DNA from 4 places in the Virgibacillus sp. JSM 102003 genome. Region 4 is predicted to be linked to each of the others. Evidence: riboswitches for the same ligand, from Rfam matches in the RefSeq annotation. Region 4 holds a riboswitch; each other region holds the start of a gene.
The links. A riboswitch is a leader RNA that binds a small molecule or an ion and turns the genes downstream of it on or off. The one in region 4 is predicted to bind S-adenosylmethionine.

Region 1: another riboswitch for S-adenosylmethionine. It lies ahead of ACE1TG_RS03050 (methionine biosynthesis PLP-dependent protein); the one in region 4 lies ahead of ACE1TG_RS17315 (hypothetical protein).
Region 2: another riboswitch for S-adenosylmethionine. It lies ahead of metK (methionine adenosyltransferase); the one in region 4 lies ahead of ACE1TG_RS17315 (hypothetical protein).
Region 3: another riboswitch for S-adenosylmethionine. It lies ahead of ACE1TG_RS19395 (PLP-dependent aspartate aminotransferase family protein); the one in region 4 lies ahead of ACE1TG_RS17315 (hypothetical protein).

Annotation. Positions count from the first base shown of each region.
Region 1 covers NZ_JBHFQH010000002.1:116,981-124,747, reverse strand. The annotation lists gene ACE1TG_RS03090 (hotdog domain-containing protein) at 1-81, opposite strand, end outside; gene ACE1TG_RS03085 (cupin domain-containing protein) at 555-1,343, opposite strand; gene ACE1TG_RS03080 (class I SAM-dependent methyltransferase) at 1,474-2,082, opposite strand; gene ACE1TG_RS03075 (hypothetical protein) at 2,259-2,822, opposite strand; gene ACE1TG_RS03070 (HAD family hydrolase) at 2,863-3,642, opposite strand; gene ACE1TG_RS03065 (YuzC family spore coat inner layer protein) at 3,741-4,097, shown strand; gene ACE1TG_RS03060 (alpha/beta hydrolase) at 4,224-4,775, opposite strand; gene ACE1TG_RS03055 (helix-turn-helix domain-containing protein) at 4,818-5,609, opposite strand; SAM riboswitch class I at 5,818-5,923, shown strand; gene ACE1TG_RS03050 (methionine biosynthesis PLP-dependent protein) at 5,998-7,119, shown strand; gene metC (cystathionine beta-lyase) at 7,116-7,767, shown strand, end outside.
Region 2 covers NZ_JBHFQH010000014.1:8,968-16,734, forward strand. The annotation lists gene asnB (asparagine synthase (glutamine-hydrolyzing)) at 1-1,196, opposite strand, end outside; gene ACE1TG_RS14850 (hypothetical protein) at 1,314-2,078, opposite strand; gene ACE1TG_RS14855 (RNA polymerase sigma factor) at 2,071-2,604, opposite strand; gene ACE1TG_RS14860 (hypothetical protein) at 2,978-3,175, shown strand; gene metK (methionine adenosyltransferase) at 3,912-5,111, opposite strand; SAM riboswitch class I at 5,287-5,393, opposite strand; gene pckA (phosphoenolpyruvate carboxykinase (ATP)) at 5,610-7,202, shown strand; gene ACE1TG_RS14875 (ABC transporter ATP-binding protein) at 7,549-7,767, shown strand, end outside.
Region 3 covers NZ_JBHFQH010000027.1:15,475-23,241, reverse strand. The annotation lists gene ACE1TG_RS19410 (short-chain dehydrogenase) at 1-278, shown strand, start outside; gene megL (methionine gamma-lyase) at 282-1,466, opposite strand; gene rarD (EamA family transporter RarD) at 1,691-2,593, shown strand; SAM riboswitch class I at 2,743-2,860, shown strand; gene ACE1TG_RS19395 (PLP-dependent aspartate aminotransferase family protein) at 2,958-4,718, shown strand; gene ACE1TG_RS19390 (homoserine dehydrogenase) at 4,776-5,780, shown strand; gene ACE1TG_RS19385 (SGNH/GDSL hydrolase family protein) at 6,212-7,099, shown strand; gene ACE1TG_RS19380 (YpmS family protein) at 7,103-7,735, shown strand.
Region 4 covers NZ_JBHFQH010000018.1:34,364-42,130, reverse strand. The annotation lists gene ACE1TG_RS17330 (solute symporter family protein) at 1-1,325, shown strand, start outside; gene ACE1TG_RS17325 (PH domain-containing protein) at 1,476-2,090, opposite strand; gene ACE1TG_RS17320 (LysM peptidoglycan-binding domain-containing protein) at 2,221-2,934, shown strand; gene ACE1TG_RS17315 (hypothetical protein) at 3,047-3,277, opposite strand; SAM riboswitch class I at 3,611-3,712, opposite strand; gene ACE1TG_RS17310 (CBO0543 family protein) at 4,403-5,005, shown strand; gene ACE1TG_RS17305 (D-alanyl-D-alanine carboxypeptidase family protein) at 5,108-6,316, shown strand; gene coaW (type II pantothenate kinase) at 6,417-7,235, opposite strand; gene ACE1TG_RS17295 (hypothetical protein) at 7,343-7,573, shown strand; gene ACE1TG_RS17290 (alpha/beta fold hydrolase) at 7,542-7,767, opposite strand, start outside.

The DNA.
Region 1 (7,767 bases), on a different contig from region 4:
TGAAATTTCGGAAAATAACTCAACATCCCTTTCCGAAAAAGACCGTTCAAATGTAATGATATCCCCTACTTTTAAAGACAAATTTACCCCTCCTTAATTTTAATGTGTATCCTATATTCAATCACTACAATTCCTATACGCTTGTACAATCTACCTTAGTGAAAATTAACATAAATGTTATTAATGGATCACAATTTTCTGAAATAGTAAACAAAAATAAAAAGAGAATCTCCTTGTTGGGGCATGAGGATCCATTTGCTGTTTAACATGAATCCTCATTCCGCTATTCGTCCCAAACTCCCTAGTTTGAGCTTGGTTCCGGATCCTCGTTCCGCTATTTGCCCTTTTCGACGTTATAATTAACTGTTTTATAGCAATTAGCGGAACGAGGATTCATCTAAGCCTCTGCTAAGCGGTTTTTTGGCCATTTAGCGGAATGAGGATCCGTTTGCCACCACATTACTAGAATAAAGATTATATTTGAGCAATATCAATTACATTCCCTCGTTAATGAAATTCAGGTTTTCGCCCTCTTTAAAACTCCAAATATATCCCTACATATTTTTACTTTGCTGAAGTAGTTTGGATTCTCCTGTCCGTTCCCATTCTTCTACTGTTTCATATGCTGTTTCAGGAGAATATCCTTTCCCTACAAGAACTCCCATCAAAATGAATTCCTGGAGAATATGAGTTGCATTTATTCCCCTGCGTACATCTTCTAACCCTTCCTCCACCAGATATTCTGTATGCTGCACCCATTCATCTGGCGTCTTGCCTGAAATAACTGTATTTCCATTCTCATGCTCTTCTTCAGCTGCCATAGCATCTGCTTTGGTAACATGAACTGTGCCAAATGGATGGTTAGGAGGAGCATATATTGAGTAAAGTTTTAGGGGAACATTACCAGTATTGGTCAGGTTATGCCATGATCCAGCAGGTATTAGTATTGCAGAATCATCATATACATTTCGTTCAAAGGTTAAATTATCTCTGCTGTTACCCATTCTGACAATTCCTTGGCCTTGTTCTACACGTAAAAATTGATCAACGTCAGGATGCATTTCCAAACCGATATCCTCACCGACATTGATACTCATTAACGTAACCTGCAAATGTGTTCCTGTCCATAAAGCAGTACGAAACGTATTGTTTTGTAGTGTTGCTTCATTAATATTAATGACAAAAGGATTCGGGCCATAATCTTGCAACCTGGCACCTTCATCACCTTGATAAGCGTTGAATGATCCAAATCTGTCAGCATGCTCTAACTCATTAGGTAAAGGATGCCTTCCATAATTATACATTGGTACAGTAACATAATAAGGATGTTGATACGGATACATATGTGGATAATAAATTTTTCTCAATCCCTTCACAATTTATAAAATTATCCTATGCATCTGTTAAAATAATGTACTAAGATTCAAGGGTCCTTTTTTAACTATCTTAATTTAATTACATTAAATCAAACTATTACTTAATAGGTTTTGCCCGTATCAAATAAATGATATCAGCCCAATAACGTTCGATCTGATCAACCTGAAGAATGGATCCTTCAATTATTTTATCGATATTTCTATTGCAATGACAACCAGTTATCTTAGTATGTAGTGGGTCGATCATTTTTTGGGTAAAAGAAAGTAATGAATTAGAGCTGAGACCATGTTCCATCAACAATATAACACCATCCTCACGGCACCAACTGTTGAACTTATTTAATGTTGCAATTGGGTCAGGATAACTGCAAAGTGAAAGGGTTGATACGATGCTATCAAAAGAGTTAGGCTCTATTATCAACTCATCAATATCGTCTTGTATAAATTCTGCCTTCATCTGAAAATTCGATGCTGTTCTTTTGGCACTCTTAATCATCTCTGGACTAAAGTCAACTCCTGTTATCTCAACGTTATTCCGATCATAATAAGAAAAGTTCGCTCCAGCTCCAACACCGACCTCTAAGACTTTTCCGTATGCATTTTTTATAAGTTTATTTCTCAGTTCAGCAAACTTTTGATTTGCGCGTTTACTTTCATACATTTTTACCTGTTTATCGTATTTTTTAATTAGCTTCTCTTTTTTCATTTGTTCACTTCCTGAAGAATTGACTTTTCATCCATATATATAAGATAATTTCAATTTTATTCATATTTTGGCGAGGTCCGAATAAATCACTGAAATGCTGACTATACAGAATAAAGCACTTTTCAAAATAACTATTCCACTTATGCTTAATTATCCAGATTGCACTTGAAGCCGTGTCAGTGATACCTGTAAACTATTGGTGCTGCTAAAATCCTCGTATATTGCTTCCTTTTCTTCCATAAGTCACTGCTTTGAATAAAGATAAGTGAAAATGCTTCCCAGAGAAAAACCCATCCACCTACTGTTACGCTTAGTGAAATAATCTCATTTATAACCTTCTCGCTTTCGGAAATTTGCAGATAAAATGATAACGTCGTAAACAAAACAGAAATGATAATATAAAGAAAGACTCTTTTTCTTATGTTGGCAAAATCTCTTTTCGTCGTATACAGGACATAATTAAAATAATTCCGAATACCTTTTTCAATATTTTTTTCCATATCAATATTTCTTTCCTGCTTTTGCATGTTAAATCTCAGTTTTATATTTTTTTGTGATTTGATATCGTTAGAACATTCCTCTAAAAAAGATTTCAAACTCGAATCAAGATCCCTAATGTTATATACAGAGGAATCCCAAGTATTAAAAATATCATCATAATTCTCTAAATTAATTTCAATTATATAGTCACCTGAATGCGGATCAATTGTGTAAAACTGGTCCAAGAACCTATTCGACATAACTGCTTAATCCTCCAGTTTGTACTTCATTATCCCTGATTCACCGTTCCAGCAACGGCAATAGCTCTGTCAAGGTTTCAATCTCATATGTTGGCTTCACTTCATTACATTCTTTGTCATGACGGTTAATCCAGACGGAATCTATGCCAGCTCGCTCGGCACCAAGGATATCTGTACTTAAATTATCCCCAACCATCAATACCTCATCCTTCTGTACAGCAAGAAGCTTAAGCGCATGTTCAAAGATTGCTGGATTTGGTTTCCCTTTTCCAAAAGCCCCAGAGACAACTATCTGCTCAAAATACGTCATGAGTTGTGGCGTGATGTTAAGCTTCGTCTGTTGTAATTCAGGGGACCCATTCGTTAGCAGCAGCAACTGATACTTCCCTTTTAACTGATCAAGTACTGCAAAACTATCCTCATATACAAACGCATTTTTCTTGCGCATCGCAGGAAAAGTTTCTGCCAGCTGATAACCGAAATCTGAATCATCAACTCCTAAATCATGCAGTCCTCTCGTCCAAGCTTCTTTCCGATATTCAGGAACAATTTCTTTCAACTTGCGAAAAGATTCCCCTTCATCCCGAAAATCACCCCATAGTCCTTCAAACGGATTAATGCCAATCATCTTTGTAAAAGCATATGTATCATAGGATGCATACAATTTCCGTGCATTTTCACGCACTTTCGCTTCAAGCTTAACAGGGTCAATATCATATGTTTGCTTTGCCAATTCACAAGTAGCCTTAAATGCCTCTTTTACACTTTTTTTGTCCCAAAGCAAGGTATCATCAAGATCAAATAAGAGTGCTTTAATCATTTCATCAGCGTCCTTTCCGTAAATCCCGTTCATTCCCATAAACAATTTTTTATGCATATAATTAAATGGGTGTATTTTACAAGGAGGGATTATTTTTTATGTATTACGTCAATTATCCAGGTTATTACCCCAATTCCACTTCCTGGCCAGATCGCGAGCAATATCCACCAGTTGACGCCAACCTATTATATCAATCAGCAAATGAAACGAAAAAGCTCATGGATGACGCGAGTATTGTTCTTAATAAACTTGCAGAATCACACGAATTTGATGCAGAACTAATGTATGCAGCACAGGTCGCTGATACTGCAAAGGTTGAGCGATTAATTCACTCTACAGGTATTAAGTCAGAAGTTGATATTCATTACAACCCCGATGGACTACGGCTGATACTTATATCACAGGTTGCAAATACAGATTGTTGTAAACTGCAAATTGCATTACGCTGGCGCTAGATTCGATAAACAACTATGTAGGTTTATAAAACTTATCATAGCGATAAGTCTTAATAGCGCTTATACTTAATCATAACTACCAAAAATAAAAATTATCCCATCTATATTTACCCTTAATTTTACAATCTACAGTCCTTTAATATCATTCACAAGTTCAGGCAATCCACTATGAAATAAATGCCCCTTGTTTTCAATTGCACGTGGAGCTGCTGTTAAAAATTCTTCCGTATATTCCTTAAAATGATCGAATGAAACTACTTCATCGTCGCGACTATGGTAAAAAAACACTTGTGATATTGGAGGAAGCTTTGCAGCAAAATTTTCAGACAGCGCAAATTCTTCACTCTCCCAAAAACCATTTTTACCCCAGTAAGGTGCTGCAACACTATGTAAACTGGATATCTTAAGATGGCAATCTTCTTCAGATAGATATTTTAGTAATACCGATCCACCCAAAGAATGCCCGATCAAAATAACTTCACCTTCTAATGACGCAAACTCTTTGCTAAGCCGCTCCTTCCATCTTGTATATTCCGGGTTTTCCGGATTAGGCATTTCAGGAATTATCAAATTATATTCTGCATTTAGATTATCTTGCAAATACACTATTAAATCAAAGCTTCCTTCGTGCTCCCCTTGTGGTCCAGCACTATGAATGAATAGTATTTGTTTTGTCATTGCACTCCTCCTTATAAAATCCTAGTTAAGATTAAGAGATTGCTAATTCTTTAATACTCGATTCAGAAAATTATTCATTAAGAGAGGGATCGACACTAGGATCGGTGGATCATCAAGTTGTGGTTCACGAAGTGTCACATGTTGATGCGGAACAATTGTGTGTCTCTTAACAATTATCGGTGCCTTTAATCTGGCGCGTAATGTTGAGTACGGGAGCAGTATATCCCTTGCCTGCATTTCCCAGGATACAGATGTAGCCATTAAGTAATACGTGCCAGGTTTGACCCCAGTAAAACAAAAAGTACCCAATGAAGAAAGTAGCGTCCCATATAAAGGAAGCCCTTCTGGAATTGGTTTTGCAAATAAGCCAATTAAAATAACCCCTTCAAAAGGAGCATCCGCATGAACGGTCCCCTCGACCTTTACGTGTGTATTTGAGGTTAATAGTAAGCTGTCAGTCCAATCATTTAGCCTCTTTAACCTGCTTAATCGATAGTCTGCATGAACCGTTGAATTCCGAAATTCAGCAGGTGTTACACCTACCCGTTCCGTAAATCTAGTTGTAAAGGTTCCCAAGCTTTGTTGTCCAACCTCCATTCCTATATCACGAACACTTAAATTCGTACGTAACAGTAAATCTTTTGCCCTTTGCAGACGGAGGGAAGAAACATAATAATGTGGCGGAAGACCTGTTTTTTGCTTAAATATACGGGAAAAATGATACGGGCTATAAGCTACGTATTTAGCCAAATGAGAAAGGGGCAGGGGCTCTTGGATATTTTCACGGATGTACTCAATCACTGCATCAATTTCTACAGCATATTGGTCAGTCATTGTCTCTACACCTCCGTGTTAATTATTCTATTTTCATATAAAAATTCCTTCTCTATTTTCGAAAATATGTATTTAATTACTTCATGATATCTTTCTAAAAGAAAAACAGAAATAGCTGGACAAACCAAATAAATTATAATTTTCTATTGCATTATCCAATCGTTTGTATTAAAGTAAGAAAAATCAAGTAAATAAAAATCACATATATTTCTTATCAAGAGAGACGGAGGGATTGGCCCTGTGATGTCTCAGCAACCCGCCATAACTGGTCCGGTGCTAAATCCAAAAGGTAACACGTTACCTGAAGATGAGAAGATTGTTTGCGCTATTAGGGACCTTCTTCTTATCTGGAGGGTCCCTAATTTTTTTCATGAAAAGGATGATTACTATGTCAGATAAAAGTATCCAAACCAACTTAGCACAACTTGGCAATAATAGTGATAAAACAACAGGTGCAGTTAATCCGCCGATCTATTTATCAACTGCATTCCAGCATGAAGGAATTGGCAAATCCACTGGTTACGACTATACGCGTACGAAAAATCCGACGCGAGCTATCCTGGAAGAAGGGATTGCAAAACTAGAAGCCGGTGATAGCGGCTATGCCTGCAGTTCCGGAATGGCAGCTATTCAGTTAGTTCTTTCCCTCTTCCGTTCCGGTGATGAAATCATTGTTCCTGAGGACATTTATGGTGGTACATACCGTTTACTTCAGCATTACGATGATGTCTATGATATAAAGACAACCTATTCAGAGTTTGAGGATGTTGCCGTGACAGAGAAATTAATTACACCAAAAACGAGAGCATTATTCATTGAAACCCCAACAAACCCGTTAATGCAGGAAATCGATATCACGGCATATGCAGCACTAGCACAGAAACACGACCTGTTACTCATTGTTGACAACACATTCCTAACTCCTTATTTCCAGCAGCCGCTCGAACTAGGCGCTGATATCGTCGTTCATAGTGCTACAAAATTTATTGGCGGACACAATGATGTTCTCGCAGGTCTAGTCGCTGCAAAAGGAGAGGCAATTTGCGAAAAACTTGCAACTATCCATAATGCTTCAGGTGCAGTCCTGTCTCCATTTGATTCATGGCTTATTATTAGAGGCCTCAAAACACTTGCTCTAAGGATGAAGCAGCACGATGAAAATGCACGGAAAATAGTTGATTATTTAGCAAACGAACCAGGAGTTACTGACGTATTGTATCCGGGTAAAGGCGGCATGCTTTCATTCCGCCTCAAGAAAGCAGATTGGGTTGAACCTTTTTTAGAAAACCTTGAATTAATTACTTTTGCAGAAAGCCTTGGCGGGGTTGAAAGTTTCATTACGTATCCTGCGACACAGACCCATGCAGAGATACCGGAAGAAGAACGAACACTCCGTGGAATCGATAACCGGTTATTACGGTTTTCTGTTGGCATTGAACAAGCGGAGGATCTGATTGCCGATTTGAATCAAGTACTCTCATCATTGAAAAAGGAGGAGGCCAAGAAATGAGTAGTAACAAGAATCAATTAGAAACAGAATTAATTCATGCTCCATCAAATTCGGACGTTGAACAGAAAACAGGTGCAGTGAATGTGCCGATTTATCTGTCATCAACCTATCATCAGGAATCCTTTGATGCGTTTGGACCATTTGATTATAGCCGCTCAGGAAATCCGACAAGACAAGCGCTGGAAGAAAAAATAGCGCAATTAGAGGAAGGTGCCCGCGGCTTAGCATTTGCTTCTGGAATGTCTGCCATCTCGTCAGCCTTTATGCTGCTTTCCGCTGGTGACCATGTTCTAGTATCATCGGATGTGTACGGCGGTACTTACCGATTTGTAACCGAAGTACTAACCAAATTTAAAATTGATCACACGTTTGTAGATATGACAAACCTAACTGAGGTTAACGATGCAATTAAACCGAATACAAAAGTAATCTATATCGAAACACCGTCAAACCCATGTTTAAACATTACTGACATTAAGGGTATTGTTAAAATTGCCAAAGCGAATGACTGCCTAACTTTTCTCGACAACACTTTCATGACACCACTTTACCAGAAGCCAATTAACCTTGGTGTTGATATTGTGCTCCATAGTGCAACCAAGTTTTTGTCTGGCCATAGTGATATTATTGCAGGTCTAGCTGTTACAA
Region 2 (7,767 bases), on a different contig from region 4:
GCTACTCGCGCCAATAAACTTTTGGCAGGTGTTGGAATAGAATTAAATATCTTTAATGATTCTGGCTCCCGATAAATATTGTACCCGCCAAATAGCTCATCTGCGCCTTCACCTGACAAGGTAACCGTGACATGTTTGCTAGCTTCACGAGCCAAGAAATACAACGGTACACATGATGGATCTGCCAGTGGGTCATCCATATGCCACATAATTTTTGGAAGTTTTTCAACATACTCTTCTGGTGAAATTATATAAGATATATTTTCAACGTTTAATTTGTCCGCTGTTTCTTTAGCAACATCAATTTCCGAATAACCATCACGTTCAAAACCAACAGAAAACGTCTTGATGTTTGGATTAATTCGTTTTGCCATCGCTACAATTATCGTTGAATCGATACCTCCTGATAAAAAGGAACCAACTGGAACATCACTACGCATATGCTTACTGACAGAGTCATACATTGCTTCCTGAATTCGTTTTATCCAGCCATTTCTATCCATTAGTACCGGATTGAAAGTAGCAGACCAAAATCGTTTGAAAGCTATTGGTTTGCCAGGTTTTTTAATAAAGTAATGACCAGGCTCAATCTTATTAATCCCTGCTGTCATTGTCATTGGTTCAGGTACAAACTGAAAACTTAAGTAATGCTGTAATGCTTCATTATTAACCTCTTCATTTTCCATTAATAATGTAATACTCTTCTTCTCAGAGGCAAATACGGTTCCCTCCTCCATCTCATGGTAAAATAACGGCTTAATACCAAACGGATCACGGGCACCGTAAAACGTTTCCTGCTCTTTGTCCCAAATTAAAATGGAGAACATGCCTCTGAGGAATTGAAATGCATCTTCCTTATGCTTGGTAAATAATGCTGCTATCACTTCCGTATCAGACTCTGTTGTGAATTCATATCCCTCAGCCTGTAAGTCGTTCTTTAATTCCACGTAATTGTAAATCTCACCGTTGAAAACAAGCCACATTTTTTCATCATCATAACTTAAAGGCTGCGCCCCGTATTCTATATCAATTATACTTAACCTACGAAAACCAAAAGAAACGAAGTCATCGTGAAAATAACCTTCATCATCGGGGCCTCTATGAGACATAATATTATTTTGATCTCTAAATAGATTTTTATATACATCGTTTGGTTTGCCTGGATTATTTCGTAGTATACCGATAAAGCCACACATTGTTTAACCTACTTTCTTGTAAAAATTATTTGATAAGCTTTGCATTGTATAATTTTTCTTATTTGTAGTTGTTATTAAAAGCATTTCCATCTCAAAATTTATTAGACAGAATTGGTGTTAGTCAACAATTTCAAAACTTTTCAGCATGTAATCAAATCTTGCGCCATGACCTTCAGCCGCCTCTAAGAAATAACTTTGCTTAATCACAAACACCTGACCATTTTCTGTCTTTGTCACATAATATTTTAGAATTGGTGTGTCCCACTGCTGTCCTGTTTTTCCTGCCTCATTTGTATAACCCGGACCAATTCCCCTGATTACAACACCATCAATAGGATCTTTAACTTGTTCTTCCTGTCTCAGTTCCATATTGTTGTCCGCCAAGGTTTTCTTTATAGATTCGATCATCTCTTCAGTTGTCGCGTCCTTACGCATGATTTCCATAGAAACTTCCGGATATTTGTCTGCCAGTTCCTGCTCAGGTACAATACGATCACTTTTATCTCCCTCAACCATCTTATAGCGGGAGTCATCTATATAGATAACATAACGGAGCTCTTCATTTGCTTCTAACTGTACGTCGGTATCCTCCTTATGCCCTTCAATTTCAATCTCCTGCTCCTTCTCCTCAACAAACATATCCTTTAGATTTTGTATCATTGCCTGACCTGGATCTGTCATGCCAAAAACAGCAATTGCAACGATTGCAGCAGCAGTTAGTCCGGAAATAATGCCTTTTTTCCCTTTCTTTTTATGGGAGCCTGGAGAAGGAAATAGTTCTGTATTAATTTTATTCCATGTTTCATTCTTTAATTCCGAAGCCAATTTTGTATCTATTTTTAGTCTCTCTTCTATTTTTTTATCCAACTCTTTTTCATTCATCCTTCAACCCTCCCATCGCAACCTTTAACCGCTGTCTGCCTTTGTAAAGTCTTGATTTTATCGTATTTACATTTGCACCGAACATTTTGGCAATTTCCTTCTCGGTAAAGCCATTTAAATACTTTAGTGTCAGGATCGTTCGGTCCTTATCATCTAGTTCATCCAGTCCTAGTTCCAACTCATCATATTGCCGCTCGTTCTCGGCATTACGGTGTAACTGGTCCAATAACCGTTCCGATTCAATATTGACTGCCTGTTTAGATCTTTTGGATAAATAACTCCTGCTTTCATTTATTAATATTTGATAAAACCACGGTTTAAATGGTCTCTTCACATCAAAAGTTTCAATATTACGGTAAATTTTAATAAACGTCTCTTGAACAATATCTGACGCATCGCTTCTGTCTTTCGTAATCGAATAGGCGGTTCGAAGTGCGTAGTCCGCGTGTCTTTCATATAAACGCTTAAAGGCTAGCTGATCACCTTTCTTTATTTTTTTTATAAGTTTGGATTCGTTCTCATTCAATGACTTACACACTCCCTTCAAAACATCCCTACTATATATACGAATGAAATCAATTAAAAGTTTTCGTCATATAAAAAAAGATATTGTATGAGCAATACCGTGTTTCGTATTGGAGGCAAAACAAAAACGCTTTGAATTAAATCTAAGTAGTTCAGTTTTGGAGTACAAAAATGTAATTTGTACCCTTAATTGAACTACTTTTTTCATATGAAAATGTTATTTAAAATGTAAGGCTATTTGTAATGTAAATTATAGAAATAATTAAGTGAATTTTAGGATAATTAGATTTATGTGGTAAAATAAATTAACGAAACAATATTCAAGTAACTGGTTCAGTTGAATGCTTTCTGAAATATTTACGGAGGTTATAGCTATGAAAAATAATAAAATTGCACTTTTTGTTTCTTTATTTGTGTTAATAGGTTTTCCAATTATTTTTCTCTTCATATCTTTGTTTACGGGGCAATGGAGCTATCTTGCATGGAGCATCCCGCCTTCCCTTGCTGCTGGATTAACTGGTTTGATGATATCTCTAAACCAAATTAAAAAGGAAAGAAAAGTTGAGCAATAGTCCACCTATTTCATAAACGGGAGAGTTCGTTGATGAAGAAGAATTAGCATTTTCCAATAACGTGATTTTGCAAGTCTTCAATAATTATTGTGGGTTTGCAAATCGGGTTGCATTTTCCTATGTAAATAACCACTCAAAATACAAGAAAACGTTGATATAGCAATGAAAAATGAGCCTCAAATTGCTATGCAATTCAACGCTCATTTACTACTACATTTTTATTGTTTGTACTCCAAAACTGAACTACTCAAATTAAATCCTAAAAGATTTTGATGGAATAATTTACTATCCTTGTTGAACGAAGTACCTTTCACATTGTATTGCCTTAGTACATTTAGTGTAACCGGAATCGGTTTTTCTAATTTGTCGGATCCTCATTCCGTTATTTCCTTTAAATCAACTGTTTGAAGCTCGTTATGTAATCCTCGTTCCGCTATTTGTACTTTACACCCTCATTTTTCATTATTTTTGAGCAATTAACGGAATGAGGATCCGTTTCATACCCTTTGGGACGGCTTTTCACCCATTTAGCGGAACGGGGATCCGCCACGAAAATTTTATCGGTCCCTCATTCCGCTATTGATTGCACGCATATAATGTACAATGGTATTTAAGGGAATAAAACTCAATAAACATTATTATATCTTCAAAAAAGGGGTGCCAAACGCTATACGATTTGCACCCCAAAATACTACTCTACTCTCCCGAAATGATCCGTTAACATGAGCAATACCTATTATTTTTTTACTAAAGCTTGTAATTCTTCTACTTTATCTGTTTTTTCCCAAGGGAAAAGTATGTCTGTTCTGCCAAAATGCCCGTATGCTGCAGTGTTTCTAAATATTGGGCGCTGTAAATCAAGCATTCGAATAATACCAGCTGGGCGCAAATCAAATAATTTGCGTACCGCCGCAACCAAAGCCTCTTCACTTACAGCACCGGTTCCAAATGTATCAATTGCGATGGATACCGGTTCAGCAACACCGATTGCGTATGCTACTTGTACCTCGCACGTTTTAGCAAGGTCCGCTGCTACAATGTTTTTGGCTACATAACGAGCTGCATATGCGCCGGAACGATCTACCTTAGTGGAGTCCTTCCCACTGAAAGCACCTCCGCCATGGCGTGCATAGCCTCCATATGTGTCGACAATTATTTTACGGCCTGTCAAGCCTGCATCCCCTTGTGGACCACCAATAACAAAGCGACCTGTCGGGTTAATGAAATATTTTGTTGTTTCGTCCAGCAGATTCGCTGGTACAACGGGACGAATTACATGTTCAATCAAATCTTTCTCTATTTGTTCTGAAGCCATATCCTGATGATGCTGCGTTGAAATAACAATCGTATCTACTTTTACAGGATTATCATGTTCATCATACTCAACAGTCACCTGTGTCTTGCCATCGGGACGAAGGTAATCCAATATATTCTCTTTACGCGCATCTGCTAACCGTTTTGCCAATTTATGTGCCAGTGAAATTGCTAAAGGCATTAATTCCTCTGTTTCATTACAGGCAAAACCAAACATAAGCCCTTGGTCACCCGCTCCAATTGAAGCGATTTCCTCATCACTCATTTTACCTTGACGAGATTCTAAAGCATTGTCCACTCCACCAGCAATATCTGCAGATTGTTCATCGATTGCTGTGAGTACTGCACAGGTATCAGCATCAAAACCGAATTTTGCCCGTGTATACCCGATATCTTTAATTGTTTGACGTACAATAGCAGGAATATCTACATATGTAGAAGTAGTAATCTCTCCTGACACTAAGACTAATCCTGTTGTCACAGTTGTTTCACATGCAACACGTGCATTAGGATCACTTGATAAAATTTCATCTAAAATTGCATCTGATATCTGGTCACAAATTTTATCTGGATGTCCTTCCGTTACAGATTCAGATGTAAATAACCGACGATTCGAAGCCATATGGCTAAATCCTCCCCTAAGCTTATGGTACGGAACTCTATCTTTTCAGTATATGCTCAGCTTTAAAATATGTTTTAGTTAGAAAACCAGGCTAATACAGCAAGAATTTAAACTATCTTCACTGTAAACAAAAAACCTTTCCTGCATTCATGAGGAAAGGAATTGTGGCCTTTCGCTCTTATTGTTCAAGGATATATCCTTGCACCAGATTAGCACCTTTTCACTAATGTGACGGTTGCCGGGCTTCATAGGGTCTGTCCCTCCACCAACTCTGAATAAGAGAGTGTCCGTTCGACAATTATCGTATCGAAATAGCCTTGTGATGTCAACTATTTCTGGTTATATACACGATTGCCACTAAAAATTCATATAAATAATCATGTTATTAGTATGGACTATTTTAATTAATGTGTTATACTAATAATCAGATTTAGATAATCAGATAATTGAACGTTATCGCCTTTCCATACAAATCCATCAAAAAGGTAGGTATTACAAATGAAGACGGTGGAACAATCACTATTTATAAAAGATTTACTTTCGCACAATAATTTACAAAAAAACCTTGCTGTACCTAAGTTGGTTGAAAAGATTTTATCACGTAAAGAAGGTACTCTGACTGCAACTGGAGCTGTTTGTGCAACTACCGGTGAATATACTGGCCGTTCTCCCAAAGACAAATTCATTGTACGTGACGATAGTTGTGAAGAAATTATTGATTGGGGTCCAGTGAATCAAGCAATAGATGAAGAATCATTCGAAAGACTTTATGAAAAGGTTATCACCTATTTGAAGAACAAGGAAGAGCTTTTTCAATTCAAAGGATATGCTGGTGCTGATGAAAAATACCGCCTGCCGATTGAGGTTATAAACGAATATGCATGGCATAATTTATTCGCTCGCCAATTATTCATTACGCCGACAGATGAAGAATTAAAGACCCATCAATCCGAATTCACTGTTGTGTCTGCTCCTACATACAAGGCAGATCCAGAGGTGGATGGGACAAATTCTGAAACGTTTATCCTGATATCGTTTAAAAAACGAATCATTCTAATTGGTGGTACTGAGTATGCTGGTGAAATCAAGAAATCCATTTTCTCGATAATGAACTACCTATTGCCGCAACGTGACATTTTATCCATGCACTGCTCAGCGAATGTTGGCCAGGAAGGTGATGTTGCATTGTTCTTCGGTCTATCCGGAACAGGTAAAACTACATTATCTGCTGATCCATACCGCCGTTTAATTGGCGATGATGAACATGGTTGGAGTCCAAATGGTGTTTTCAACATTGAAGGTGGCTGCTACGCAAAATGTATCAACCTTTCTCAGGATAAAGAACCACAAATTTACAATGCCATCCGTTTTGGTTCCGTACTTGAAAATGTGATTCTTGAAGAGGATTCATGCATTCCTGATTATGACAACACATCATTAACTGAAAACACAAGAGCAGCATATCCACTTGAAAATATTGATAATATTACTTCACCAAGTATTGCTGGTCACCCTAACACAATAATTTTTCTAACAGCTGATGCATCTGGGACATTACCGCCAATAAGCAAGTTAACAAAAGAACAGGCGATGTATCACTTTTTAAGTGGATACACGAGCAAACTGGCTGGAACAGAACGTGGCGTAACAGAGCCACAAGCAACATTTTCAGCTTGTTTTGGCTCCCCGTTTCTCCCATTAGCTCCATCAACATATGCAAAAATGCTTGGCGACAAAATAGACCATTATAACGCTAATGTATTTTTGGTTAACACCGGTTGGACTGGTGGATCCTATGGAATTGGAAAACGTATGAAACTGTCATACACAAGAGCAATGATACACGCTGCGTTGGAAGGTGAACTCAATACAGTTGAAACAACCCACGATGATGTTTTTGGACTTAAAATTCCAATGCATGTACCTGGAGTACCTGATGAAGTACTTGTACCAAAGAAGACCTGGGAAGATAAAGCAGCGTATGATATGGAAGCAAAAGCACTTGCAACGAAATTTCATGAAAACTTTAAGAAATTTAAATTAGCAAGTACCGATATTAAGGAAGCAGGTCCTTTATACCGATCTGTATAACTATAGTTTCCTCATCCCAAAAGGATTTTAATATATGAAGGAAAAACATTGCCAGCACATGCTGACAACCGTTCTCGATTTTTCGAGAGCGGTTTTTTTCTTGGCAATTAAGGTAGTAAAATATCCTGACACAAGAACCCTCTTAACGAGAAGCCAACTAATATACCCTCATAATTACATAGGCATTCACACATTTTTAGTAAAAGACATAAGCTATGATGACAAAATACACCCTGGTATTTGAATTAATTTTAATAAAACTTGTGTGTTTTATTAGCACTCCCAAATTGAAAACCAGCCATAGAATAGCTGAAGTTACATGTTATTCAACTAAGGAGGGAAGCCCATGACATTTCTTACCTTAGATCGCGTTTCACACCATTACTTTTCAAATAAAAATTATACAAAAACCCTCAATAATATCTCTTTTTCCGTTAGGGAGGGGGAAATTGTTACCCTTTTAGGCCCTAGTAACTGTGGAAAGTCAACAATACTTTCAATAATTGCGGGAATTATGAGGCAAACCACAGGAGATGTGTTACTCCAGCAGCAGCCAATCAATAAA
Region 3 (7,767 bases), on a different contig from region 4:
CCCTTCCTTTAATTAAGGATATGATAAGCAAACAGGATTTAAGTACTGATTGGCGATTAATTCATATACAGGGCAGTGCCCGTTTTTTTGAAAAAGAAAACACGCCTGTACCAGAAAATTGCTTGTACAGACGCGTCTATTTAGGATTTATTTTAGAAAATAACCTTTCCCGCTGGCTTACGCATAATGAAATTTCAGACGGTGTCATTCATGCTATCACTACCGATAATAATGAGACCATTGTCGGGACACTGGAACCATGGGACATGCGCCCATAATAACTAAAGACTATTCAGCGCTTGTTCCAGATCTGTCCATATATCCTCCCAGGCTTCAAGACCTGCGGATAACCGAATAAGCTGGTCTGTTATCCCCATTTCAAGACGGGACTCTTCTGGTACAACGGCATGTGTCATGGTCGACGGATGCTGAATTAATGTCTCCGCATCACCAAGACTGACAGCAATTTTTAGGAACTTCAGGTTATTCAGCATTCGTTGTGCGACCTGTTTTGTCCCATCTATTTCAAATGAAATTAAACCTCCGCCCCGCTTCATTTGCTTTTGACGAATCGGATAATCCGGATGACTTTCATCATTCGGATATAAAACACGTGCAACCTTAGGATGATTACGCAATTTTTCAAATATCTTTTCGGCATTATCACAATGGCGGTCAATCCTGATTGGCAGTGTCTTAAGCCCTCTTAGTAACAACCACGCATCCAGTGGTGACATTATCCCACCGATATCTTTTAAGGTTGTCATTGCAACTTCATCCAAAAAGTCTTTTTTTCCAACGGCAAGCCCTGCTACTACATCTCCATGGCCACCAATATATTTTGTTGCACTATGGAGTACAACATCACACCCTAACTCAAGTGGTCGTTGTAAATATGGTGATGAAAATGTATTATCGACAACTACCGGAATCCCTTTTTCATGTGCCACTTCAGCAACCATTTCAAGATCAATTAACTTCATTGTCGGATTGATTGGCGTTTCGACATAAATACATGTCGTTTCCGGCTTTATTAATGAACGAATTTCCTCTTTTGTTTCCATTGCTGAAAAATCATGTGAAATATTATATTTCTTTTCCATCATTGCAAGTAACCCAAATGTACAGCCATACAGTCCTGATGAACACAACACATGGTCATTTGCCTTTGTCAATGCAATCAAAACAGCAGATACAGCTGCCATTCCTGATCCAAAAGCAAGCCCCCGTTCGCCGTTCTCCAAAGCTGCAATTCTTTCTTCTAATACACTTACAGTCGGATTGCCCAATCTTGAGTAAATATAACCCTCTTCCTCACCCGCAAAGCGTCGTTCTCCTTGCTCTGCTGTCTCGAATGTGTAAGTTGATGTCTGAAACAAAGGTGTTGCAAGGCTGCCCAGCATGTCCTTGGAGTCGTACCCTTCATGAATAACCGATGTTTCAAAGTGTTTATGTTTTTTTGCCATTAGTAAGTCCCCCCAAATAAATAATCTTGTAATCTCATATACTACTATCATATTGTATTTGCCAGCTTTTTGAAAGCGTTTACTAAGAAAATGTTAAAAGCAGAGTTATTGCTTTTTTCAGAAAGAAAATCTAGAATTGGTTTACTTAGTTTAGTAGTATGCATGTCGCTTGATTCAGTAGTGTTACTCGGAATCTGGACACATCGCAGAAATGAGGTTTTAAAATGAATCAGGACAATAAGATTGGAATTATATATGCAGCAGGCGCCTATTTATTATGGGGTTTTCTTCCTGCTTATTGGAAACTGATAGACCGGGTTCCACCTGATGAAATATTAGCACATCGTATATTATGGTCATTTATTTTTATGATTATAGTGGTTATAGTTGTGCAAAAATGGAACCTCTTCCTGAAAGAATGCAAAATTATTTTAAACGACAGAAAAAAATTGACCGGGATTACATTCGCATCAATTGCCATTAGCATCAATTGGCTTACCTTTATATGGGCGGTTAACAATGAACATGTAATTCAGGCAAGCCTTGGTTATTACATAAATCCGCTTGTAAGTATTTTATTAGGGATGATTGTGCTAAAAGAAACCCTGACACGTGGACAGATGCTATCATTTCTGCTGGCTGCAATCGGTGTGATTAATCTGACAATCAGTTATGGTGTCTTTCCGTGGGTATCACTGTTGCTGGCATTTAGTTTTGCAATTTACGGATTGCTCAAAAAAACGGTAGATGTCGGTGCAATGTTCGGTTTAACCATCGAGACAATGATTGTAACTCCTATTGCACTTATTTATCTTCTATCTGTTCCTGGCAGTTCATTAGCTGTTGATTCAATGGTTACAAGTTTTGGGTTATTACTGTTTGGTGCTGGTGTTGTTACTGCGATTCCGCTGTTATTGTTTGCAAGCGGGGCGAAAAAAATTCCCTTATCAATGGTAGGGTTCCTGCAGTATATTGCACCGACTATCATGCTTATATTAGGTGTATTTGTATATCAGGAAACTTTTTCTCTGGCGCACTTTATATCGTTCGCACTAATCTGGATAGCACTCTTTATTTACATGTCTTCTGCACATCGCAGCTCAGGTCGGCTTAGAGAGAAAAATTAGAATTAATTTTCAGAATTCACTTGACGTACAATCATTCCTGCATATATAATGTTCAATAACTTTAGAAACCTTGGCTTATCGCCAAGCCTTAGTTGCACTTATGCAGTAAGAAAGGATTTATACTTTCTTAACTGCCAATAAAGTTACATCTCTTATCGAGAGTGGTGGAGGGAATAGGCCCTGTGAAACCCGGCAACCTTAAAAGCGTTTCGAATGCTTAGTAAGGTGCTAAATCCTACAGGTCAAGCATGATCTGGAAGATAAGGGGAGGATCGTTACATATTACGCCCTCTTCTTAGGAAGAGGGCTTTTTATTATCTCCTCTCCCTCCAGAAAACAGTAAAATCTAAAGGAGGAATTTATCATGTCAAATTTTCATCTTCACAACCAGGAAACACAGTTACTTCACGGAGGTCAAGAACCAGATCCAACAACCGGATCACGTGCGGTACCTATCTATCAAACTACTTCCTACGTTTTTCGGGACACCGAACATGCACAAAATCTTTTCGGACTGCAAGAACCAGGTAATATTTATACACGAATCATGAATCCGACAGTTGATGCATTCGAACAGCGAATCGCATTACTGGAAGATGGTGTGGCCGCAGTTGCAACTTCCTCTGGAATGTCCGCCATTACATTGGCCATCTTGAATCTTGCAAGCAGTGGTGATGAGATTATTGCTGACAGCAACCTATACGGTGGAACGTATAATCTGTTCGCTAACACGCTCCCTCGTTACGGAATCGACGTAAAATTTGTTGATGGAACCGATCCAGAGAGTATTCGTACTGCAATTACCGATAAAACGAAAGCTATTTTCGGAGAGATTATTACAAATCCAAGTCTAAATGTGCTGGACGTTGAAAAAATTGCAGGAATTGCCCATGACAACGGAGTTCCATTAATCATTGACAATACATTTGCGACTCCTTACAATACGAAGCCACTGACATGGGGAGCAGATATTGTTGTACATTCAGCTACTAAGTGGATCGGCGGTCATGGTACAACTATTGGCGGCGTTGTCGTTGATGGTGGCAGGTTCAATTGGGGAAATGGTAAATTCCCAGTCTTTACTGAACCTGACGAGAGTTACAACGGCCTTCGCTATGTCGATATTGGGCCAGCAGCATTCGCAACCAAACTGCGCGTACAGCTGCTGCGTGATATAGGCGCCTGCCTAAGTCCGCAGAATGCATTCCTGTTTTTACAAGGTCTGGAAACATTGCACTTACGCGTTGAGCGCCATAACAAAAACGCCGAAGAAGTTGCAGCATATTTACAGAAACACCCAGCAGTCGAGTGGGTTAATTATCCTGGGTTACGAGATCATCCATCACATGAATTAGCCAATAAATATTTACAGAATGGCTATGGATCGATCATAACGTTTGGGATAAAGGGTGGCCGTGATGCAGGCAGGAAGTTGATTGACGGTGTTACACTCTGGTCACATGTTGCCAATGTCGGTGATGCGAAGTCGTTAATCATCCACCCAGCATCAACTACACACCAGCAATTAGGCGAAGAAGACCTGGTTAAAAGTGGTGTTACAAAAGAGTTAGTCAGACTTTCTATTGGACTTGAATCAACCAATGATATATTAGTTGATTTAGACCAGGCAATTGCTAATGCTACCGGTGAAGCAAAAACATTCCAGGCAACAGAGGAAGATGCAGTCAAATGGCTCTTATCTTCACCTTTTGACCGTAAAGACGGTGGTATTCGCCAAAAGGCAGTTGCAGTTAGCGGGCTGGAAGATCAAACGAGTTCTTTTTATAAAAGTACGAAACAATTACAGCAGTTAGGATTCCAAATTGTACCGATTAGTTCGTCGGAAAAGGAAATATTAAATGAACAAACATATGAGAAGTTAGATAATGTGCCACTTGAGATTGATGCCGTTCTGTCCTATGACAAAACGCTAGCACCAGAAACTATTGAGCAATTTATTAATAAGAACGGTAAAATTCTTTGGGTTGAAAATCCAAAAAATACAGATGAAACAGTGAAACACGCAAAAGCTGCCGGAATTTCTGTTATTACAGATAAAAACATTTACCAGGAAGCGGTTCGTATTCGAGGGAATGGCTCTGGAAGTGTGCTTGTAGAAGCTTAAGTATAAAAAATAGGGGGATCTGCGGTTCGTAATTTAAATTAAGGGAGGGTTTAGGAGATGAAACCGATAAATGTTGCGTTAATCGGGCTTGGAACTGTTGGCTGTGGTGTCTATCAAACACTGCACATTCACCGGCAACGGCTCGAAAAACTAGTCGGAGCCCCCATCAACATTTCGACAATTATTATTGAGCATCCTGAAAAACATCAGAAAATTGCAGCCAAGACAAACGTTTCAACAGATGTTAATACTGTTTTAAATAACCCTGAAATCGATGTTGTCTTTGAAGCAATTGTTGGATTAGAACCAGCTTTTTCGTTGCTAAAAAGATGTATCCAATCAAAAAAACATGTCATCACTTCTAATAAGGAAATGTTTGCAACTCACGGGGAAGAACTAAAAAGACTTGCCTCTCAGTATAATGTTCAAATTGGATATGATGCAACAACAGCTGGTGGCATACCGATTATCCAGACTATCCAACAGCTGTTAAAAGCAAATCAGATCCAATATGTGCAAGCAATTTTAAATGGTACTACGAATTTTATCCTATCAGCAATGCGGGAAAAGAATATAACATTCTCTACTGCATTAGATGAGGCGCAAAACTGGGGTTATGCCGAAGCAGATCCAGGAAATGACATTGATGGCTTTGATGCATTTTATAAATTAATGATTCTTAGCGATCTTATTTTTGAAAAACAACCAGATATAGAGCATGTTAAACGTGTTGGCATACGTAATACGACAGAAGAATTCATTCAAGAATTACAAACGGAAGGTAAACGATTAAAGCATATTGCAAAGATAGGCTATGATGCTGCAGGGAACCTCACTGCGAGCGTTGAACCAGAAGCTGTTTCAAAAGAACATCCATTATTTGCTGTTGAAGGCGTAAACAACGCTGTTCATATTAAAGGCGATATTGTTGGTGACTTAACGTTCACAGGTCCAGGTGCAGGGTCCTTCCCTACCGCAAGTGCCATGATCGAGGATTTTTGTATTTTATTTAAAAAAGAACAAGCTGCAACGGCTATCCCAAAAGCGCAAGCACCCGTTTAGCAATGTACGGACTGTGCTCAGCACTTCGGGTGGGTCGGCGTTGCAGCGCAAAGCGGCGGTGTTAGTCATCTCCCATTTCCCATATGAGATAAAGGGAACACGGTAAACGTTAGTTGCCCCACAGGACGTGGTAGTTATAGTCGAGCATCCCTCATCTCTTATCGTAAAGGGGTGAAGGAAATCCACTTATCGCTGGGCGCTGAAAGTTAAAATAAATTCGTCTTCTAATGAAGGCGAATTTTTTTCGTTTAAACATATGATGTACAGGGAATTATTTTTAATTAGGCAAATTGTAATACAATCGAAATATGATTTACTGATACTTGCCAAATAAAACGGGTACATATATAGTAATGAACGTGATATGTACTAAGACAAATTATCATTTCAATATATATAGGTAGAATATTTTCAGTATAGGTGTGAGATTCGTGAAAAGAAGATACATTTTTATTATTTTGGGTATACTGCTTGTAGGTTTAGCTATTATTATGTTTTTAAATCAGCCTGAACCAAAAATAAATAAATCAAAAGATAATAATTCACAGGAAGAGACACAGCAGGAAACCAAGTCAGATAAAGAAAAAGATACAGAAAACAGTCAGCCAGAAAAAGAAACAAAAGAACCAGTCACGCAGTTCGGGGAAATAATAAGCGATGTTCTTCAAGGTACAATTGACTTTTTCACAAATAAAGAAGCACATGTTACAGCCATTGGGGATTCATTAACACAAGGCGTCGGTGATAAAGTTGTAGATGGCGGGTACGTTGGAATCCTTGATAATACCATTAATAAAAACAATCAATTGGTAACATTTGAGAACTATGGTAAACGCGGGAATCGATCCAGCCAGCTATTAAAGCGACTTGAACAGCCAGAAATAGTACAATCGATTGAAGAAGCTGATATCGTATTGATCACCATAGGTGCAAATGATATTATGCAAGTCGTCAAAGAAAACTTTTCAGACTTGACGATAAAAGATTTTTCCCAGGAACGGGTGGCATATAAGGAACGTTTGAAAAATATTTTTGAAAGAATAAAAGAATTAAACCCAGACGCTGATATATATCTATTAGGTTTCTACAACCCCTTTGAAAAATATTTTAAAGACCTCGAAGAACTTGGTATGATTGTTGAAAATTGGAACAACGCAGGTAAGAATGTTGCAGATCAATATGACAATGTGACATATATACCAACCGTTGATTTATTTAAGGACACAGAAAAAGATTTATTCGCAGACGATAACTTTCACCCTAACCATCAGGGCTATCAGCGAATTGCCAAACGTGTATTGGAACACATAACAGACTAGGAGGTGAGTAATTTGGCGGAACATAAAAAGCCAAAAAATAGATGGAAACGATTTTTTTTAATTCTACTAGGTTTAAATGTTGTGATATTCATATGTATCATAGCGCTTATTTTTTGGCCTGTTTCCGGCACAGAAACACCTACCAATGATAAGTATAATGCCCAGCAAAGTTCTGAGTTCGTCGTCCGTACAACAAAAAAGAACTTAAATGAGTTAGTTAACGCATATACCGATAAGCTTCTGAAAGGTACAAACCATCATTACAAAGTGTCGTTGGAAGAAGATGTCCATTTGATAGGAGAACTTCCTGTATTTTCGTCAACAGTGCCACTATCTGTTCACTTTGAACCCTTTGTTCAGGAAAATGGTGACGTTATTTTAGAACAGAAGTCTATCTCAATTGGTTTACTTGAACTTCCTAATCAAAAAATTATGGAGTATATGAAAAAATACTTACCAATGCCAAAATGGGTTACCGTTAATCCCAAAGATGAAGAGATTTACCTTGCCGTGACAGATATGGAGATTAGAAGTAATTTTCAGGTTAGTGTCGAGCATATTGACCTAGAAGCAAACAATCTAGCATTTAAAATTAAAGTTCCGTATAGATCACTAGGAATCGAAACGGAAGAGTAAGAGAATAGCCGGGTGAAATGTTAGGGAAGACT
Region 4 (7,767 bases):
ATGGATTCTTTTATAGTATCGGATTCCTTATTGCCTATTTGGTTGTTCTGTTTTTAGTGGCAGAACCGCTTCGAAATCTTGGAAAATATACACTTGCTGATATGCTAAAAGCACGGTTCGATGAGAAGAAAGTCAGGGGAGCTGCTGCACTTAATACGATAACAATCTCTATCTTCTATATGATTGCACAACTTGTCGGAGCAGGAGCCCTTATTCAGCTTTTATTTGACATCCCCTATTGGATAGCTGTTTTGATCGTTGGTGTGATGATGACCATTTATGTATTGTTTGGCGGAATGATCGCCACCAGTTGGGTTCAAATCGTAAAAGCCGTTCTTCTTATGGCTGGGATGGTCATTATTTCGTTCCTTGTTTTATTAAAGTTTAACTTTAACATTGTCGATATGTTCAATGATGTTAAAACGGTTACAAGTCATGGAGCAGATTATTTAAAGCCTGGTCTAAAGTATACTAATCCATTGGGAACCATTTCCCTAATGATTGCATTAGTACTTGGAACGGCTGGATTACCACATATACTTATGCGCTTCTTTACGGTTAAAGATGCTAAAACTGCACGAAGTTCTGTTATTACTGCAACATGGGTGATCGGTATTTTTTATGTACTGACTTTATTCCTTGGGTTTGGAGCAGCTGCATTTGTTGGTGAATCAGATATTCTTGCAGCAAACCCTGGCGGAAACATGGCAGCACCATTACTGGCAGAAGCATTGGGCGGTGAAATCCTTTTCGCTTTCATATCTGCAGTTGCCTTTGCGACAATTCTTGCAGTAGTTGCTGGTCTGGTTCTATCAGGTGCATCAGCATTTGCCCATGATTTATATGGACAAATTATCAAAAAAGGAAAAGCATCTGACCTGCAGCAAATGCGAGCAGCACGTTATGCTTCTCTGGCAGTATCTGTACTTGCAATTATCCTAGCATTGTTTGCTCAATATTTAAATGTGGCATTCCTTGTTTCGCTAGCCTTCTGTATTGCAGCAAGTGCAAACCTTCCAGTCATTCTTTATACGGTATACTGGAAGAAATTCAATACAACGGGGGCCGTCACAGCAATGTTAACCGGTTTGTTCTCAGCGCTGATCCTTGTGTCCATGAGCCCAAGTGTGTTTTCACCGGTAGAAGGTGCAGCATTATTTGTCGGGGATCCTATCTTCCCTATTTCAAATCCTGCACTTGTTTCAGTTCCACTAGGATTCCTTGGAGGCTACCTTGGTACTGTATTTTCTAAAGACGCAAGCGCGAAACGATACGCTGAAGTAAAAGTGAAAGCAAATACTGGATATCGGGAAACAGGAAGCTAAAAAGGGGTTATGAGCGACTGCCATTACGGTGGTCGCTCATTTTGTTTTATTGCGTTCCTTTTGACTTGCACTCTCATTCAAGCCAAAATTGTTAAGTTTATCGAAACAGAGAAAAGACTGAACAGTGCTCTGCACCATCCAGCCTTTAATCTAATTATTAATATACTTCTCAAAAACGTCACCAAAGTCTTTCTCATGATATTCTTCACGAACGGATTTCAACCAATCGAATCCAAACTCCGTCAACTCTTTATATTGTTCTGCAAGTTTCGTTTCAGATGTTCTTGAATTTTGAAGTACTGTTACAGCTTTATCTAAGCTTTCTCCGGCCATCTCTGTAATAATAGCATTTTCATGAGTTGTTTCAGCAATAAATAACAGGGCCTTATATAAATCTTTTAATTTATCAATTTCGTCTTTATGGACATCAATACTTAGTGGTTCTTTTCCTAACGTAAATTTGATTTCGATATCCAGATCGATTTTTCCTGCTGTCTCAAGGGATACATCTGAAATCTTGTATTGTGAGTATGGATAACGATTTAGTGTTCGTTTAGAAGAAGCAGCATTTTCACCATTTACATGAATTAGTGCCAGGTTAGTGAAGCAATACTCATCTGCTTTTGTCTTAATCAAGAAGTAAATTTTTTCATCATCTTCGTGTCGAACGTAATCATCCGCATCTGTCTTATCATAGTCCTCAGGGCCAATTATCCTGCCAATATCGGATAAGCCCAATGCATCTGATGCTAATTTTTTAAACATTCCCGTAACTCCCCTTCTTATAATTATTTTCTGAATTATTATACCATTAATAAGCTTCAATGACACGCACCCATTCCTCTTTCTGTGAATAGGCTGTTACGATATTCAAAACGAGGAGTGACCAACCAACATGAATAGCGAATTTTATTATACGATCCAGCCAGGTGATCATCTCGGACTACTGGCTGAACGATTCCGTACACCAGCAGAAAAAATTTTCAAAAATAACCCTGGAGTGGACCCGTACAATCTTCGGGTGGGTCAACGCCTGCTTATTCCTGCTTTAAGGCAGGATGATTGTATCAGTCAGGCTGAATTCGAATTTAGAAGTGATAATCGTAAGCTGTGGGAGGAGCATGTGGCTTGGACCAGAATGACAATTATCAGTTTGACCTTTAATCTGCCAGATGTGGAATTTGTTATCGCACGTCTTCTGCAAAATGCTACCGACATGGGTGATGCCATCAGACCCTACTATGGTGACCGTCTAGCTGATATATACGCTAATTTGATTAAAGAACATCTCATATTTGCCGCGGATCTTGTTAAAGCTGCAGTAGCAGGTGATCAAGAAGCAGCAATGACTGCTGAGCAAAAATGGTACGCTAATGCAGATGAGATTGCCAGGTTCTGGAGCAGTGTAAATCCTTATTTATCCGAGAAAGGTGTTAGAGATATGTTTTATCAGCACTTAGATTTAACAAAACAGGAAGCAGTATTTATGATAAATATGGATTACCAGAAAGATATTCAAATATATGATGAAATTGAAGAACAAGCTTTAGCAATGTCAGATGCCATATCAACTGCAGTAGTAAAACAATTTCCTGAACTATTTGCGTAGATTAGTTTGAGCAGGAGACATATGCCCCTACTCAGCTTATTTAACTAATGCTTGAAAAATCTCTATATGCAGCCTTACAGGACGTAAGAGTTCACACACTACTAAAAGTCATTTACTCACGGTTCCAGTCAGATTTCAGGGATTCTCTCTTCCCTTCTATACTCTCAACATTATACTCCATCAAAGGCTTAACAAATTTCTCATAACGTTCCTTTTTGAATCTCTCTAATTCCTCTGGCGTCATGTCCTTTATCACCTCTGACACATGACGCCCCGGGAGTTCATCAAACTCCTCCTTCGTCATCCATGTTACGTTGCCATTTTCGATAATGAAATGTTTCATTTTTAATTCCTCCTTTATAGAACAAAAGCGCAAGCGCCTGTTCAGCGCCGTTATGGACTGGACTGACCCGTGTGAGATAAAGGAAATACGAAGAGCGTAGCGATTCGATATTGACTTATCGATGACACGGGGAGGGAAGTCCACTAGGCGCTAGGCGCTGGCCGGTGAGAACGCCACGTCCTGTGGCGTCACCGGCACTAGTACGTCCTGTACGTCGGATCTGGACGTGGCTGATTCGGAAGTCCAATTATTCACAGGTTTTAAATTTTATAATTTCCTATATAATATTAAAAAACCCCTTCATGCGTTGGATGCATAAAGGGGTTTTCTACCGATTTATCACTCAAAGCATGGGCTTTGCTGGTGGGAGCACCTTACTTTTGCAGGTTGCTGTGACGTCATTGAGCCAGTTCTCTCGGTCACTCTTGATAGCTATTCAATTACATAAAGTATATATGCGTTTTTACGATATTTCAATGAATAATCGCCAGCACATTAATTCACCGCTGTTGGTTACACTAACATAAAGGCTGTTTTCTAAAAATTTATGCTTTAACAAGTAGTATATTATAACGTATTTGATATAAAATGCGAATTAACTTACCGTGTTTCGCTTCCATCTTTTATAAGATGACTGCTATGACACTGCTTCAGAAATACACTACGCGCACCTTAGAGAAACGCTTCAGCCTCCTCACGAGCAAAAAGCGCTCAGTACGCAGGGTCTTCAGACTGTTCCATCGACGAACAGGACGTGACCGTATTTTTAGCCGATGACCCATAGGAGTCTCGCATTTTTCCGCAGGTTGGAATAGTTTTCTAATTAAGCGAGAAGAATAGATTAGTCATACAAGGAAACGCACTCACATTTATATTAATTTTGCCATTAAGCGCAGGCAATGCACGTAGACTCCTGTGGAAAACGAGCCTAAGAGCCCCGCAGTGAGCGGTCTTGGCGAACGAGGAGGCTCGTGGGGAGTCCACGGAAAGCGAAGTGTATTGCCGAATCGATTGCCTTGCACATCTCAAATTCACTATGTCGCATTTTATATCAACTGCTAAGATTAAACAGCAACAAAACATACGAAAAAAGCCAATAGTAAAAACAGGATTGTGGTGACGTTAATGGTTTGGTTAATCATTCAAAATCTTGTCCCTCTCAACGTATTAATATTAAATGCTATTTCGCTGTCCCAATTAATTGAAGCCCACAGGGAATTCAGCGACTTACTAAAAGAATACTGGCAACAGAATGTATACTTAACACCTAAATGGTGGTTCTTGGTTATGCTTAGTATACTGCCCGCGATTATCTGGTGGATGTTAGTTAATAAGAAGAGAATTATTGAAATTACAGCATTCGGACTATTCTATGGTGTTGCTGCAATTATTCTTGATTCTATTGGAAGCAACGCCTTAGCGTGGACTTATCCTTATATCCTTTCACCATATTTACGTCCGCAGTTATACCCATATGATGTTGGTGTTGTGATCATTTCATTTATGCTTTGTTATCAGCTGTGGAGTGACAATTTTAAAAAGTTCTTTATGTTTTCAGGTCTGCTGGCTGCTTTTTTGGCCTTTGTAGCTGAACCGATTATGGTATGGTTAGGCCTTTACAAAGCAATCTACTGGAAACACATATATTCATTCCCAATTTATTGGCTATTAAGCTTAATATGCTGGGGTATTATTACGTATTTTAAAAAAATGGAACAGGAGAGTTAAATTCTTATTTCTTCTGTTTATTTTTTATGGAAAGAATGAATGTTTTAGTTTTTTATATCGTCTAATAAGTAAGGAGTAAAAAAAGCAATAGGAGAGGTTCATATGTCTAACAAAAAAGAGTTTCTAGTAATTATGATATCCTTGCTATGTCTATTTCTAACAGCCTGTAGTCAAGGGAATTCTCCTGAGTCTGCAAATGAACAGGATGAATCTAATCAGAAAGAAGTAACTGACGATAATGAAAAATCGGATAAAGACCCAAAAGATAACAAATCTGATAAGGAAAAAAAGGATAAACAAGATAAAAATAAACCATCTTCTGATCAGAAAAATAATGAATCAAAGGATAAACAGGATAATTCTTCCGATAAACAGAAAGTTGAAGATGATGGCAGCGCTGAAGAAAAAATCCTGCCTATCGGAACATTATCATATGGAGATAATGGGGAAAAAGTTAGTATGATGCAGGAGGCTCTAAACCGGTTAGGTTATTCACTGGAAGTTGATGGCGATTTAGGATGGACTACTGTTTGGGCGATAAAAGATTTTCAAGGTCAAGTATCTGCCTTGAAGATTGACGGTATATACGGAGAGCAAACACGTGAATATATACTAAAAGCAATAGATGGTAACCTAGAAGTAAATCCGGGCACTGGTCTAGAGAAGAATAACGATACGGAAGAAAATCAAAATGATAATGAAAATAATCAAAACAACAATAAAGAAAATAGTAACGTAGTATCCAACCCATCAAGTATTCTTGCTTTGGTTAATAAAAATAACAAATTACCAGCAGACTATGTTCCAAATAATCTAGTCAATCCAAATGTAAGGTTTCCATTTACAGAAGACTTACCAAAAAAACAAATGCGACAAGTTGCTGCTAATGCACTTGAAAATATGTTTAATGCTGGAGATAAGGCGGGGGTTGACCTTTTTGCACAGTCCGGTTATCGTTCATACGATAGGCAAGAAGCAATTTTCGCAGCAAATGCTCGTGAGCACGGACGAAAAGCAGCAAATCAATTCAGTGCACAAGCCGGGGAAAGCGAGCATCAAACAGGTCTGACAATGGATGTCACAAGCGCTGATATCAATTACCGCCTTAATACAAATTTCGCCAATACCGATGAAGGGCAATGGGTTAAAAAACATGCTAGTGAGTATGGTTTTATCATTCGCTATCCAAAGGGTAAAACAAGTATCACCGGCTACCAATATGAACCTTGGCACCTTCGTTACGTCGGTGAAAAAGCCGCTAAATACATTGACAGCAATAATATTACGCTGGAACAATATCTCGGTAATTAATAAAGGTAGTTTACAAAGAGCTTGGACGCGGATCCAAGCTCTTTTTTTTAGCAATTAAGGCACACTCACCTTCATACGAATGCCACGTTCCCTTATTTAATTAGTCAAGTGATAACAAAGCCCCAACAGCACCGCTGTATTCCCCGTTTTTCAGAAACACTGGCTCTTTTCCTGCCAGTCTAGTGTATTCTTTAATAATATCCCGCAAAAGTGGATTTGACCGGAGTGACGAACCGAAATAAATAATGGACCCGACGTTGTGTTGGAATGCCATTTGCGAACTGACCGTAACGATTACTTCACCGATCATGCCAATGATAGCTGCCAGGATGTCTGACTCTGAGGGGTTACGCGCCATCATTGATTCCTTTTTCCCAAAGTTGCTTGCAGTCAGCTCCCCAGAAATAGGCGGTAGCGCACCTTCGAAGATATCCTTCACTTTAAGGTCCACATTGCCCCTGTCACCGTTACTAGCTAATTGTACGATCCTTTCATAGTCCCAAAGTCCAGTTAATAAGTAGGCAAGTCCCATTAATGTTCCACCACCAATACCAGTTCCCCCAACCCGCTGTTGTTCCATATCTTTGGCATAGTGGATTGATGTACCGGTGCCAATGTTTACAAACATAAAATTGTTCTCAATTGCATCCCGTTGCTGACCAGCCAAAAAATGTACTCCACGGTTTGTTGCGTCAAATTCAACTATCGTTTTTGCAGGTGCTGTTAGTTTTTCCGCAAGCAGCTGGCTCTTCCCGCCAGTAATACAGACAATGGGATTCAAAAAACTATCATTAAGCCATGAGACAGCATCATAGATAGCTTGCGAAGGAAATGTTTGATAGACAATGCTGCTACTTTCCCGATATGCTACCTTTACAAGTGTACCACCAGCATCAATTCCTATTTTCGTTTGATTCATTTGTATCGTTCCTCCCCTAAAATTTTTTAATTGTGGTGCGAAACCATTTCGTTCACTAACTAATATTTGATAGGATTAAATAAGAACCTGTATTAGGGGGGGTTAATGTGCATTTATTTAAGAAAATGAAAGACTCAAGAATTTTTAGGATTCTTATAACCTCGGTAGCCTGGATTGCTATTATTCTGCTATTTTTATTCATTGCCTCAATGGTTTATCTGCTAATTATGGACTACTTTTATAATGAAGATAAAGATAAATTTAATCAAAATGGGGAAGAAATTTCGTTACGATCCCCCCACATGCCTAGTCAGACGTATTTTGAATCCATTCTTTAATGTTCCTTGCCACTTCTCCTGGAGCATCAAAATAAATATTATGCGTCGTATTGGTTATCGGACGAACTTGTGCATTTGGTGTGTTTTTTAAAAAGTGGTTGGCTTGCTGTTGCCGAAACCCTTCCATATCTTCTGGGAGCGTACTTCTAAGCAGTAGTACCGGACAGCTAATCTGCTGTAGAACGTCACTTGTT